Regions from separate parts of the Achromobacter sp. 1012554356 genome, predicted to be linked through region 1. Evidence: predicted binding sites of a transcription regulator. Region 1 holds the regulator's gene; the other holds the start of a gene.
What was found. Region 1 encodes HrcA, which represses chaperone genes, less so after heat shock. Its sites were predicted from a motif close to TTAGCACTCNNNNNNNNNGAGTGCTAA; they were not measured.
Positions count from the first base shown of each region.

Region 2: a site for HrcA is predicted at 4,278-4,304, ahead of rpoH (RNA polymerase sigma factor RpoH). Genes of this name have one in related genera too.

Region 1 covers NZ_JCBANC010000008.1:128,164-134,434, forward strand. Annotated here, with positions in the region: gene dapB (4-hydroxy-tetrahydrodipicolinate reductase) at 1-355, opposite strand, end outside; gene AC6LJW_RS06035 (outer membrane protein assembly factor BamE) at 371-907, opposite strand; gene fur (ferric iron uptake transcriptional regulator) at 1,062-1,481, shown strand; gene recN (DNA repair protein RecN) at 1,614-3,275, opposite strand; gene AC6LJW_RS06050 (NAD kinase) at 3,289-4,188, opposite strand; gene hrcA (heat-inducible transcriptional repressor HrcA) at 4,330-5,334, shown strand; gene hemH (ferrochelatase) at 5,380-6,271, shown strand, end outside.
Region 2 covers NZ_JCBANC010000001.1:110,229-116,499, reverse strand. Annotated here, with positions in the region: gene AC6LJW_RS00545 (cation:proton antiporter) at 1-1,918, opposite strand, end outside; gene cpdA (3',5'-cyclic-AMP phosphodiesterase) at 2,116-2,955, shown strand; gene rpoH (RNA polymerase sigma factor RpoH) at 3,350-4,234, opposite strand; gene AC6LJW_RS00530 (hypothetical protein) at 4,377-5,066, opposite strand; gene fghA (S-formylglutathione hydrolase) at 5,164-6,030, opposite strand.

The sequences.
Region 1 (6,271 bases):
CGAACACGATGGCCGTCTTTTGCGCAGCGACTTCGATCGCGGCGCGGCCATTGTCATCAAAACCGGTCGTGCCAATGACGGCTTTCACGCCGTGTTTGACGCAGGCTTCCAGGTGCTTGAGCGTGCCTTCGGGGCGGGTGAAGTCGATCAGGCAATCGGCGCCGGCAAGGGCGTCCAGATCGTCCGTGATGGCCACGCCCGTCTGCTTGCCCAGCGTGGCGCCGGCATCGCGGCCCAGCGAGGCGGAGCCCGGAAGGTCCAGCGCAACGGCCAGTTCCAGGCCATCGGCCTTGAGAATGGCCTCGATCAACATCTGGCCCATGCGGCCGTTGGCGCCGGCAATAGCAATACGCATAAAAAATCCTTGGATTTAGAGCAGCGGCTCGGGCGCGTTGCCCGGCTGGCCCGGATACTGGTTGAGCGGGCTGACGGGCGCATCGGCGTCGCGCTTCTGTTCGTCCTGCTCTTCCTTGACGCGGGTCTCGTCCTGATCCAGGCGCTTGTCGGTTTTTTCGTCGGAAATGGCGTCCGGCGTGTTGATCTGGTAGGGCTGCAGGTCAGGCTGCTTGTCGCCTTCCCAGCGCACGAGGCGGTCGTTTTCGAACCAGACGGTGAATTTACGCTCTTGCGAGTTGCCGTAACCGGGCTTGAAGTAGTACGGGTAGTCCCAGCGGTTGGCGTGCAGCACGCTGGTGAGCGTGGGGCTGCCGAGCGCGAAACGGACTTGTTCGCGGGTCATGCCGGGCTGGAGCAGTGCAACCTGTTCCTGCGTGATCCAGTTACCCTGCTGGACCGGAGCTTTGTACGGAAAGCCCCATTTGTTCGAGGTGCAGCCCGCCAAGGCGACGGCCAGGGCGGCGACGGCCAAACCGGTCTTCAGAGAGCGGGAGGGAATACGTGCAAACATGGACACTACGCGCCCCTATTATTTGGAAGCAAGCAAAACCGTTATCATAAAGGTTTCATAAGGATAGTTCCGCCAGGCGGCATGAATTCGGCGAGCCGGCTTGCGGTGACCCCAGTCCTTGCCCATGCCAACGCGGACGGAGAGCGATTACACCATGAGCGACCAAAGCGAACTGAAAAACATGGGTTTGAAGGCGACTTTTCCTCGCCTGAAGATTCTTGATATTTTCCGCAAATCGGGTGAGCGGCACCTGAGCGCCGAAGACGTCTACCGCGCCCTCATCGGCGAAAACGTCGAAATCGGCCTGGCTACCGTCTACCGCGTGCTGACCCAGTTCGAGCAAGCCGGCATTCTGGCACGCAGCCAGTTCGACAGCGGCAAGGCCGTTTTCGAACTGAATGACGGCGACCACCACGACCACCTCATCTGCACCAATTGCGGAAAGGTTGTCGAGTTCTCGGATCCCGAGATCGAAAAGCGCCAGCAGAAGATCGCCAAAGACAACTCCTTCGCGCTGGAAAGCCACGCGATGGTGCTGTACGGCGTCTGCGGTAGCTGCCTCAAGGGCCGTTAAGCCCGGCTTGACAGGCAAAGCGGCCGGCGCGTCCGGCGGCTTAGCCGAAAACAAAAGCCCCTTCAGATTGAAGGGGCTTTTTGCGTCTTGCGCTGGCGCATCGGTCAAACGATGCGCAACGTGGCGCCAGACTCAGGACGCGGTCTGCCCGAACCCTTCCAGCATTTCGCGCGCGTGTTCGCGGGTGGTCGCAGTCAGCGTCATGCCGCCCAGCATTCGTGCGATTTCCTCGACGCGGGCTTGGGCGTCCAGCGGTTCGATGCTGGAGCGCGTGGTGCCACGGGATTCTGCCTTGCTGACCAGGAACTGGTTGTTGGCGCAGGCCGCGACCTGGGGCAGGTGAGTGACGCACAGGACCTGATGGCGTTCGCCCAGTTCGCGCAGCAGCTTGCCGACGGATTCGGCGACTGCGCCGCCCACGCCGCTGTCGACTTCGTCGAAGATCAGCGTGGGGACGCGCGCCGCGCGGCTTGCGATGACCGACAGCGCCAGCGAGATGCGGGACAGTTCGCCGCCGGAGGCGACCTTGGCCAGCGGACGCGGGGTGGTGCCGGCGTGGCCGGCCACCAGGAATTCGACCTGTTCGCTGCCGTGCGCGGAAGGCGCGGACGGCGCGAGTGTCGGTTCGAAGCGGCCGCCCTGCATCGCGAGCGTCTGCATGGCCTGCGTGACCTGCTTGCCCAGATCCTTGGCGATCTTGCGGCGCGCGTTCGTGAGCTTGGCGGCGACCGCGTCGTATTGCGCTTGCGCCGTGGTGGCCTGGGCGCGCAGCGCGTCGATGTCGCCGGCGGCCTGCAGGGCCGCCAGCTCCGAATGCAGGGATTCCCGCAATTCGCACAACGCATCGGGTTCGGTGCGGAACTTGCGGGCGGTCTCAAACACCAGCCCAAGACGTGCTTCCACGTCCGCAAGCCGCTTCGGGTCGAGTTCGACCCGGCTGACGTAGTTGTTCAGGTCGGACACAGCCTCGCTGATGGCGATGCGGGCCGATTCCAGTTCGTCATGGACGCCCTTCAAGCCCGGATCGTGCCGCAGCATCTGCTGCAGGCGCTGGTTCGCGGCGGTCAACCGGTGATGCGCCGAGTCGCCTTCGCCGTCCAGCGTTTCAAGAATTTGCGAGGCCCCGTCCAGCAGCGACTGCGAATGCGACAGGCGCGTGTGCTCGGATTGCAGGGCTTCCCATTCGTCCGGTCCGAGGTTGAGCTGGTCGAGCTCATTGACCCGCCATTGCAGGCTTTCGCGTTCCGACGCCAGGCTTTCGGCGTCTTTTTCGGCGGATTCCAATTGGCGCGCCAGGGCGCGCCATTGCTTCCACGCCTGGCCGACGGCGTGACGCAGGTCGCCATGGCCGCCGTGCGCGTCGAGCAGGTCGCGCTGGGCGTCGGGACGCATCAGGCTCTGGTGCGCGTGTTGGCCGTGGATGTCGACAAGGCTGTCGCCAAGTTCGCGCAGTTGCGCCACGGTGGCCGGCGTGCCGTTGATGTAGGCGCGGCTGCGCCCTTGCGCGTCGATGACACGCCGCAATGAGAGTTCGTCGTCGGCGTCGATCTCGCGTTCGGCCAGCCACGCATGCAGGGCCTTCGGGGTGTCGAATACGGCGGTGATGTCGGCGCGGGCCGCGCCTTCGCGCAACATGCTGGCGTCGCCGCGCTCGCCAAGGGTGAGCGCCAGCGCATCGACCAGGATGGATTTGCCGGCGCCGGTTTCGCCCGAAAAGACGGTGAAGCCGGGACCGAAATGGATTTCGGTCTGTTCGACGATGACGAAGTCGCGGATGTGCAGGGTGCGCAGCATGTCGGGGCGCTAATTACTCTACGTTGTCGGAGGCTTCGGGCATCAGGTTCCAGTGCAGCTTGCGGCGCAGGGTGGAGAAGAAACTGTAGCCTTCGGGATGCACGAATCGGATGGTATAGGGCGCGCGCTGCACGACGATGCGGTCGCCCGGTTGCAGGTCGGACCAAGTCTGCATGTCGAAGTGCACGCTGGCGCCGACTTCGACGCGGCCCATGGCCGTGAGCGTCATGTTGAGCACGCCCGTGTCCGGGATGACGATGGGCCGGTTTGAGAGCGTTTGCGGCGCCACCGGCACCAGCACCATGGCGTTCATGCCCGGATGCAGGATGGGGCCGTTGGCCGACAGCGCGTAGGCGGTGGACCCGGTGGGCGTGGCGATGATCAGGCCGTCGGCGCGCTGGGTGTACATGAACGCGCCGTCCAGTTCGACCCGGACCTCGATCATGCCGCCGCGGCCTGCGCGGTTCAGGACCACGTCGTTCAGCGCCGAAGCGGAGTACATCTTTTGGTCGCCGCGCCACACGCTGCCTTCGAGCAGCATGCGGTCTTCGATCTGGAAGCTGCCCTCGAGCACCCGCGCAAGCGCGGCGTGCGCGTCCTGCAGTGCGATGTCGGTGATGAAACCCAGGCGTCCGTGGTTGATGCCGACCAGCGGCATGCCGTACGGCGCGAGATGACGGCTGGCGCCCAGCACGGTGCCGTCGCCGCCCATGACCACGGCCAGCGAGGCGGTCTTGCCGATTTCCTCGAGCGTGGCGATGGGGTATTCGGTCAGCCCGGTATTGCGCGCCGTGTCCGAATCGATCAGCACATGCCGGCCCGCTTGCGTCAGCGCGTGCGCAAGTGCTCTCAGCGGTGTGTCCAGGCCGGTGTCCTGGTATCTGCCGATCAGGGCGACGGTGGGAAAGTGCATGGCTGCGTACAAATGAAAAGGGGCAAAACCGCAAAGCTGAATGCGCCCAGGATGGGCTAATTAGCCGATTATATGGGGCCGTATATCGGGTTGCGGGACAAAAATCGCCCCAACCGAAAAAGATTCCCTAAAATAGCCGCTATGGATGACCGCGCACGCGCATTACTGAAAGCGTTGATAGAACGCTACATCGCCGATGGGCAGCCAGTCGGCTCGCGGACGCTATCTAAAGTCTTTGACTTGTCCCCGGCCACCATCCGCAACGTCATGGCGGACCTGGAAGAGCTGGGGCTGATCCATAGTCCGCATACTTCCGCCGGCCGTGTACCCACGCCGCGCGGTTACCGCATGTTCGTCGATTCGCTGCTGGCGGTGCAGTCGTACCAGCTTCAGCCGCACAACATGGGCGAAATGCTGTCCGCCGCCGAACCCACTCGCGCCGTCAACGCGGCTGCGGCGTTGCTGTCGAACCTGACGCAGTTCGCGGGCGTGGTGCTCACGCCCAAGCGGGCCCAGGTGTTCCGCCAGATCGAATTCATCCGCCTGTCCGACAAGCGCGTCCTGCTGATCATCGTGACGCCCGATGGCGACGTCCAGAACCGCATTCTTTTCGTCCAGCGGGATTACGCCGAATCCGAGCTGCTGGAAGCCGGCAACTTCTTCAACATGCACTTCGCCGGCAAGTCCTTCAATGCCGTGCGGCAGACGCTGTCGACCGAGCTGGCGCAGTTGCGCGAAGACATCTCGCGCCTCATGCAGGCCGCCGTCGAGGCCAGCGCCGAGGCCGCCGAAGACGGTGATGCCGTGGTCATTTCCGGCGAGCGCAAGCTGCTGGACGTGACCGACATCGCGTCCGACATGGACCGGCTGCGCAAGATGTTTTCGCTGTTCGAGAAAAAGACCGACCTGCTCCAGTTGCTGGATGTCTCCAGCCGGGCGCAGGGCGTGCAGATCTACATCGGTGGCGATTCGCAACTGGTGCCCCTGGAAGACGTTTCCGTCATCACCGCGCCGTACGGCGTGGACGGCAAGGTGGTGGGCACCCTGGGCGTCATCGGTCCGACCCGCATGGCCTATGAGCGCGTCATACCCATCGTGGACATCACGGCGCGCCTGTTGTCCAACGCCCTCAGCCACAACCAGTAGTCCCATTCAAAGCTACATCCTCCTTGCGGAGGAAGGGGAGTTTTTGTGTTTCTTCGCCTGTTCAAGTATCTCTGGCCTGAGCGCTACCTTCCTGAACCCGAGCAAGAAGACCCCTTCAATGAAGATCCGCCGCCGCGGGTGCCCGGCAAGGTCGGCGTGCTGCTGGTGAACCTGGGCACGCCCGACACGCCGACGGCCAAGGACATCCGCAAGTATCTGGGCGAATTCCTGTCCGACCCGCGCGTCATCGAGATCCCGCGCTACCTCTGGAAGCCCATCCTGCACGGCATGGTGCTCACGCGCCGCCCCAAGCGGCTCGAACCGCGCTATGCCGGCATCTGGATGAAGGAAGGCTCGCCCCTGATGGTCTACAGCCAGCGGCAGACCGACGGCGTGCGCGCCGCCCTGCAGGCGGCCGGGGTGGATGCCGCGGTCGAACTGGGGATGCGCTACGGCAATCCCTCGATCCCGCTCGCCATCTCGAACCTTCGCAAGCAAGGCTGCGAGCGCATTCTGACGGTGCCCCTGTATCCGCAGTACGCCGCCAGCACCACCGCCACGGTCGTGGACGCGGTCACCCGCTACATGGGCAAGCTGCGTGATCAGCCGGAAATGCGCTTCATCAAGCGCTTCCACGACGATCCCGCCTACCTGGACCCGCTTGCCGCGCGCATCGAGCGGTACTGGACCGAACACGGCAAGCCCCAGAAGCTCGTCATGAGCTTTCATGGCCTGCCGCGTTACTCCATCGAGCTGGGCGACCCCTACTACCGCGACTGCATGGAAACGGCCCGGCTTCTGGCGCAGCGGCTTTCGCTGCCCCGCGACCAGATCGAAGTTACCTTCCAAAGCCGGTTTGGCACCGCCCGCTGGCTCGAGCCATACACCGAGCCGACGCTGAAGGCATTAGCCGCCTCGGGTGTCACCGAGGTCGATG
Region 2 (6,271 bases), on a different contig from region 1:
TTTCCTGCAGCCATTGGGCGTACGACGGATATTGCAGGTTCAGCGCCTGCATGGCGTTTTCGATCAGGTCCAGGCGGCGCTGATGCAGAGACACGATGCGCTGCGTGGCCTCTTCGCCAAGCAGCGGCGTGATCTGTTCGCGGGCAAAGCCGATCAAGCGCTGCGCGACCGACCGCTTGCTCATCAGGTTGGCAAAGCGTTGGCCAAGCTCGCGCGCCAGCCAGCCTTGAAATCCGAATACGTAATGCAGCCGCAGCGCCAGCCGGAAGCCCGTCGAATAGCGGACGTCGGCGGCAATGGCGCGCTCGAAGCCCTCCACGCCGCCCAGCCGGATCGCGTCTTCCAGCCGCTCGGCCCGCGCCAGCAGCGTTTCGGCCATGCGCCAGTCCACGATCTGCGCCTTCAGGATGTCGAAGAACATTTCCTCTTCGCGCTGCGCCACGATGGCCAAGCCAACGGCCACGCGCTGCTCGTCGGTCATCTGGCTGACCCGGCCGTCGTGCACGCTGGCCAGGCTGGCGTCGAACACCGCACGGATGCGGTCGCGCACTTCGTTGCCGATATGCTCGGCCTTGGCGACTTCCTCGGTCTTGCCCTGCAGGTCTTCCAGCGCCACGGCCAGCACCTGGTTGCGGATGGTGCGCTCCACGGGCGACAGCTGGTTCAGCCCGAGCATCCGGATCAGCGGCCGCAAGCTGATGCCGTTGACGAACAAGGTCATCAGCACGAACCCGGTCGTGGCTACGGCAATGAACTGGCGCGCCTCTTCGGGCACGCCGGTCTGTTCGGTCACCGCTAGCGCCAGCGCCAGCGACACGGCGCCGCGCAGTCCGCCCCACAGCATCACCACCTTGTAGGGATTGCTGACCTTGGTGCCCAACCGCGTCAGGCCCAACAACGGCAGCAGTCCGAACACCACGATCCCGCGCGCCACCAGCGTCACGACGAACACCACGCCCACCAGCACCAGTTCCTGCCAATCGGCCGCGGCCATCAGCTTGGGGATCAGCATGGCGGCAAACAGGAAGATGAGGGAATTGGCCCAGAAGCCAAACTGCTCCCACGCGCTGGACAGATGCTCGAAGGTGGTGGGGGACATGCGCGTGCGGCCGGTGGACCCCACCACGAGACCCGCGATCACGGTGGCGACCACGCCCGAGACATTCAGGTAGTGCTCGGAAATGAAGAAGGACAGATAGGCCAGCGTCAGGGTCAGCGTGATCTCGGCCGTGGGAAAGCCGCGCAGCCAGGCAAACAGGAAACAGGCCAGGCGCCCCATCGCAAAGCCGGCCACGCCGCCGCCGATGAAGTGCACGATGAAGTCGTTGAAGATGCCGCTGACGGACAGCTCGCCCTTCCCGCTCAGCACCGCCAGCAGCACGGAATACAGCGCGATGGACGCCGCGTCGTTGAACAGGCTTTCGCCCTCGACCAGCGTGGTCAGTCGCTTGGGCGCGCCCACTTCGCGAAAGATGCCGACCACCGCCACCGGATCGGTCGTGGCCACAATGGCGCCGAGCAGCAGGCACACCACCAGCCCGTAGGGCGAGATGGCGTCCAGCGTTACGCCGACCACGACGGTGCAGACAACCACGGCCACGATGGCCATCATCAGGATCGGACCGATGTCGTCCATCAGCCGCCGCACGTTCATCGACAGTGCCGTCTCAAAGAGCAGCACCGGCAGGAACACCATCAGGAAGGTCTCTGACGAGATCTCAAAGCGCTCCAGCGAATCGAGAAAGTCGCCGATCCAGGCGGGCGCCCAGCCGTGCACGTGAATGACGATCCCGAGCAGACAGCCAACGATAGCGAGCAGCACCGAATAAGGCAGCTTGACGCGGCCGGCCAGGGGCGGCATGAAGCAGACCAGCGTGAGCAGGCCCGCAAGACCAAATACGAGAAAACCAACATCCATGGGTAGCGCCGCGTCCCGATCGTAGTGCGTATGAGAAGTTCCACAAGAATAGCGGCTTTTTTCCGGCGCTCGCGGGCGGGACGTGACGGGAATCGTGGAGAATGCACGTTTCGTTACCCCAATGGACGCTTGCGATACGTGCCGCGCCATGTTTTTTGGGTAATGTGGCATCACGCGAACTTTTGCAGGAGCGGCACGTGGCACGCATCCACACCTTGACCCGGCGCCACGACGCGCCCGCGATGCTCGTCCAGTTGACCGATAGCCATCTTTTCGGCGAGCCCGAAACGTCGATGCTGGGCGTCAATACCGACGCGAGCCTGCGCGCCGTACTGCGCCAGATCGAGGCCGACGGCAAGCATCCCGACCTGCTGCTCGCCACGGGCGACCTGTCGCAGGATGGCGAGGCCGCAGGCTACCAGCGCTTTGCGCGCATCCTGTCCGAATCGGCCGCGCTGGATCGCGCGACCATCCGCTGCCTGCCGGGCAACCACGATCAACCGTCCGTTCTGCGCCAGGAATTGTCCGACTGGTCGATGCCGGTGACGGACGTGGGCGCATGGCGCATCGTCACGCTGGACACGACGGTGCCCGGATCGAACGCAGGCCATCTGTGCAACAGCGAACTCGACATGCTGGAAGCGGCGCTGGCCCAGGCGCCCAACCGCCACACGCTGGTGGCGATGCATCACAACCCGATGCAGATCGACAGCCACTGGCATGACTCGATGATGATCGACAACCCGCAGGCGCTCTTCAAGCTGCTGGCGCGGTTTCCGCAGGTGCGCGTGCTGCTGTGGGGCCATGTGCACCACGAGTTCGACCGCCGCCGCCACAATCTGCGCATGCTGGCCACGCCGTCAACGTGCTTTCAGTTCAGCATCCGCGACGGCAAGCACATCGTCGACAACATGGCGCCGGGCTACCGGTGGATCAAGCTGTATCAGGATGGGTCGATGGCAACCGGCGTGCGCCGCGTGCAGGACGCGCTGTGGCACACCGCGCTGCAAGCGCCAGACAGCGCGCGCGCAGCTTGATCTGTTTGGGGGCTGCGTGCGATATGCGCGCTGCGTTCCAAATGGGGCTGCGTTTTATATATGGAGGCTGCGTTTTAGATGGGCGCTGCGTTCCGAGCGCGCATAAAAAACGGGGCACCGATATGCTAGGTGCCCCGCAAGCATCCGTCTCATAGGGGAGGGGAAAGAGGAGAAGCCGAGACGGATGACAAGACTGCTAACCGAAGTTCGCGGTCTACATGAAGTTAGGCGGCGCCTTCCTCATTAAGTTTCTGCGAACGCAGAAAATTTGCCCCGAATTTGTATCAATTTATTGGCCACCTGCCGCCAGGGATACCCGCTGCAAGAAGCGCGGATGTCATGCGCCAAAGAAAAAGGCCGCAATATGCGGCCTTTTTCGTGCGCGGAGCAGAAATCACGAAGCGAGGTTGCCGCGCATCTTCTTGAGCGCCGCCGCTTCGATCTGGCGGATGCGTTCGGCCGACACGCCGAACTCTTGCGCAAGCTCGTGCAGCGTGGCGCCGCCGTCGTCCTGCAGCCAGCGGGCTTCGACGATGCGGCGCGAGCGCGGATCCAGCGCTTCGAGCGCAGTGGTCAGGCCGGCGCTTTGCAGATGATCGCGCGCGGCGCGCTCCAGCACGCGCGTGGGTTCCTGGCGGCCCTCGTCGGACAGGTAGGCGATCGGCGCGTAGCTGTCGTCGTCATCGTCCTGGTTTTCCAGCGACATGTCGCGGCCGGACATGCGGACTTCCATTTCGCTCACGTCTTCGTGGCGCACGTTCAGCTCGCGAGCGATGTGGTCGACCTGATCCGGGTCCAGGGTCTGGCCGTCGGGACGCATGCTGCGCAGGTTGAAGAACAGCTTGCGCTGCGCCTTGGTCGTGGCCACCTTGACCAGCCGCCAGTTGCGGATGATGTATTCGTGGATTTCGGCCTTGATCCAGTGCACGGCGAACGACACCAGGCGCACGCCGCGCTCGGGGTCGAAACGTTTGACGGCCTTCATCAGGCCGACGTTGCCTTCCTGGATGAGGTCGGCGTGGGGCAGGCCGTAACCCAGATACTGACGGGCCACGGACACCACAAGACGCAGATGCGAAAGAATCAGCTCGCGGGCGGCGCCCAGGTCTTCCTGGTCGCGCAGGCGGCGGCCGAGTTCTGTTTCGCGATCCGCGGACAACACCGGCAGGCGGTTGACCGCGGAAATATAAGCGTCGATCGTACCGAGAGCGCCCGGATTGGCGATGGCCAACGCCAGAGCGTTGCCGGAGGCGGTCAACGAGGTACTGGGTTGCTTCATAGCGGGGGTCTCCGGATGGCGAGATAACGACATGAATTCGATGTTAGCACTCAAGTAATAGGAGTGCTAATTCGACTGTTGCGACGCGTCAAAGTTTCATTCCTGTAGCGCGTCCCCATTTATTCGGTGCGCCGGGAGCCCTTCACCATCCCAGGCGCTTCAGCCCTTCGGCGGTGGCTTCGCCGTCCGGACGGATGAAAAGCGCGCCGCGCGGGTCCATGAAGACCTGGTAGCGGGCCCCGTCGAACAGGGGCATGTAGGCGCCGCTGCCAAATTGGACATCGACAAAGGGGAACCAGTTCGGAAAACTTTTCTTCAGGGATCCGAGGTCCGGCGCGGGCCAGTCATCGAGGGGATGCACCGAACGCGTGGCCGTGGCTTCGCGGGCGGCGTCGCTGTAGCGGCCCGACAGGCGCTCCAACCGGTACAGCGGCGGCACGCCCGCCATCAGCGCCGGCAGTTTCCAGCGCACGACACGGGCGTCGATCTGCCATTGGTCGCCGTACAGCACATATTGCTTGTCGCCGATGCCCGGGGCGTTGGCGTTGACCTGAAACTGGCCCTCGGCCTGTTGGCGGATGTCGATGCGGGCGACCGGCTGGTCGGTGGTCAGGCGAACGAACTGCACCAGCGACAGCGCGAGCAGGCCCGATACGCACCCCAGGCACACCAGCAGCAAGCCACACGCGCGGCGGATCGGCCGGAACTGGAACATGCGGCGACCGCGCTCGTCGCGAGGGCCGCCCCGGCCCAGCAGCATGACGATGCCGGGCAAGAGAACGATGACGGCGCCCAGCAGGATCCAGGCGAAGGGAGCGATTCCGTTGATCAAATCAGGCGTTCCTATTCAAGCCGCCGCGGTGTGCAGCGCGGCGGGCGCAGGAAGCCGCCACCCGCCGCGGCAGGCTTCCCAGTATAGAAGCGCGTCTTCAGGCGCCCGGTTTTCCAAGCCGCTCGACGTGAAACCGGATGTGATCTTCGATGAACGTCGAGATGAAGTAATAGCCATGGTCGTAGCCGGCCTGGCGGCGCAGGGTGAGCGGCTGTCCGGCGGCGGCGCAGGCGGCCTCAAATACCTCGGGATACAACTGCTCGGCCAGGAATTGGTCGGCGTCGCCCTGGTCAATGAGGATGCCGCCAGGGAAGGGCTGCTGCAATCCGCGCATCAGGGCGGACGCATCGTAGGCCGCCCAATCCTCGGCTTGCGCACCCAGGTAGGCGCCGAAAGCCTTCTTGCCCCACGGGCATTGGCTGGGCGCCGCGATCGGCGCAAATGCCGAGACCGAACGGAATTTGCCGGGGTTGCGCAGCGCCAGCACCAGCGCGCCATGGCCGCCCATGGAGTGACCAAAGATGCCGGTCCGCGAGGCGTCGCCCGGCAGCGCGCCGCCGGTGACGATGGCGTGTAGCTCCTGGGTGACGTAGCTGTACATGCGGTAGTGGTCGCGCCATGCGGGCGTGGTGGCGTCGACATAAAAGCCGGCACCGGTGCCCAGGTCCCAACTTTCTTCCTCGCCGGGCACGCCGGCACCGCGCGGGCTGGTGTCGGGCGCCACCAGCATGACGCCCAATTCCGCTGCCAGCCGCTGCGCCCCGGCCTTGATCATGAAGGTTTCTTCGGTGCAGGTCAGGCCCGCCAGGTAGAACAGCACCGGCACCGGACCGTGCTCGGCCTGCGGCGGCACATAGACCGAAAAACGCATGGGCAGGCCGATCTCGGTGGAGTCGTAACGGTAAAAGCGCTGCGTGCCGCCGAAGCACCGATGCTGCGAGATGAGTTCGAGGGACGCGGCCATTGACTTGCTCCGGTAGAAAGAGGGGGAAAGCGGGGGGTAAAACGTCGGTGGATTAGGGGAATCCACGGTGCGACGTTCCGTCGCCGAATGTTAACCTGCCCCTCAATGACCGCCCGCCACAAAAAAATACGATTCCGCGCTCAGATTGTGGTCACGGGACTTGACCAGCGCCCATCGTGGCACTATTTATATACCGTGAGTGAAGACAACCCGTTCTTCCTGATACGCAAGCCCTGACACT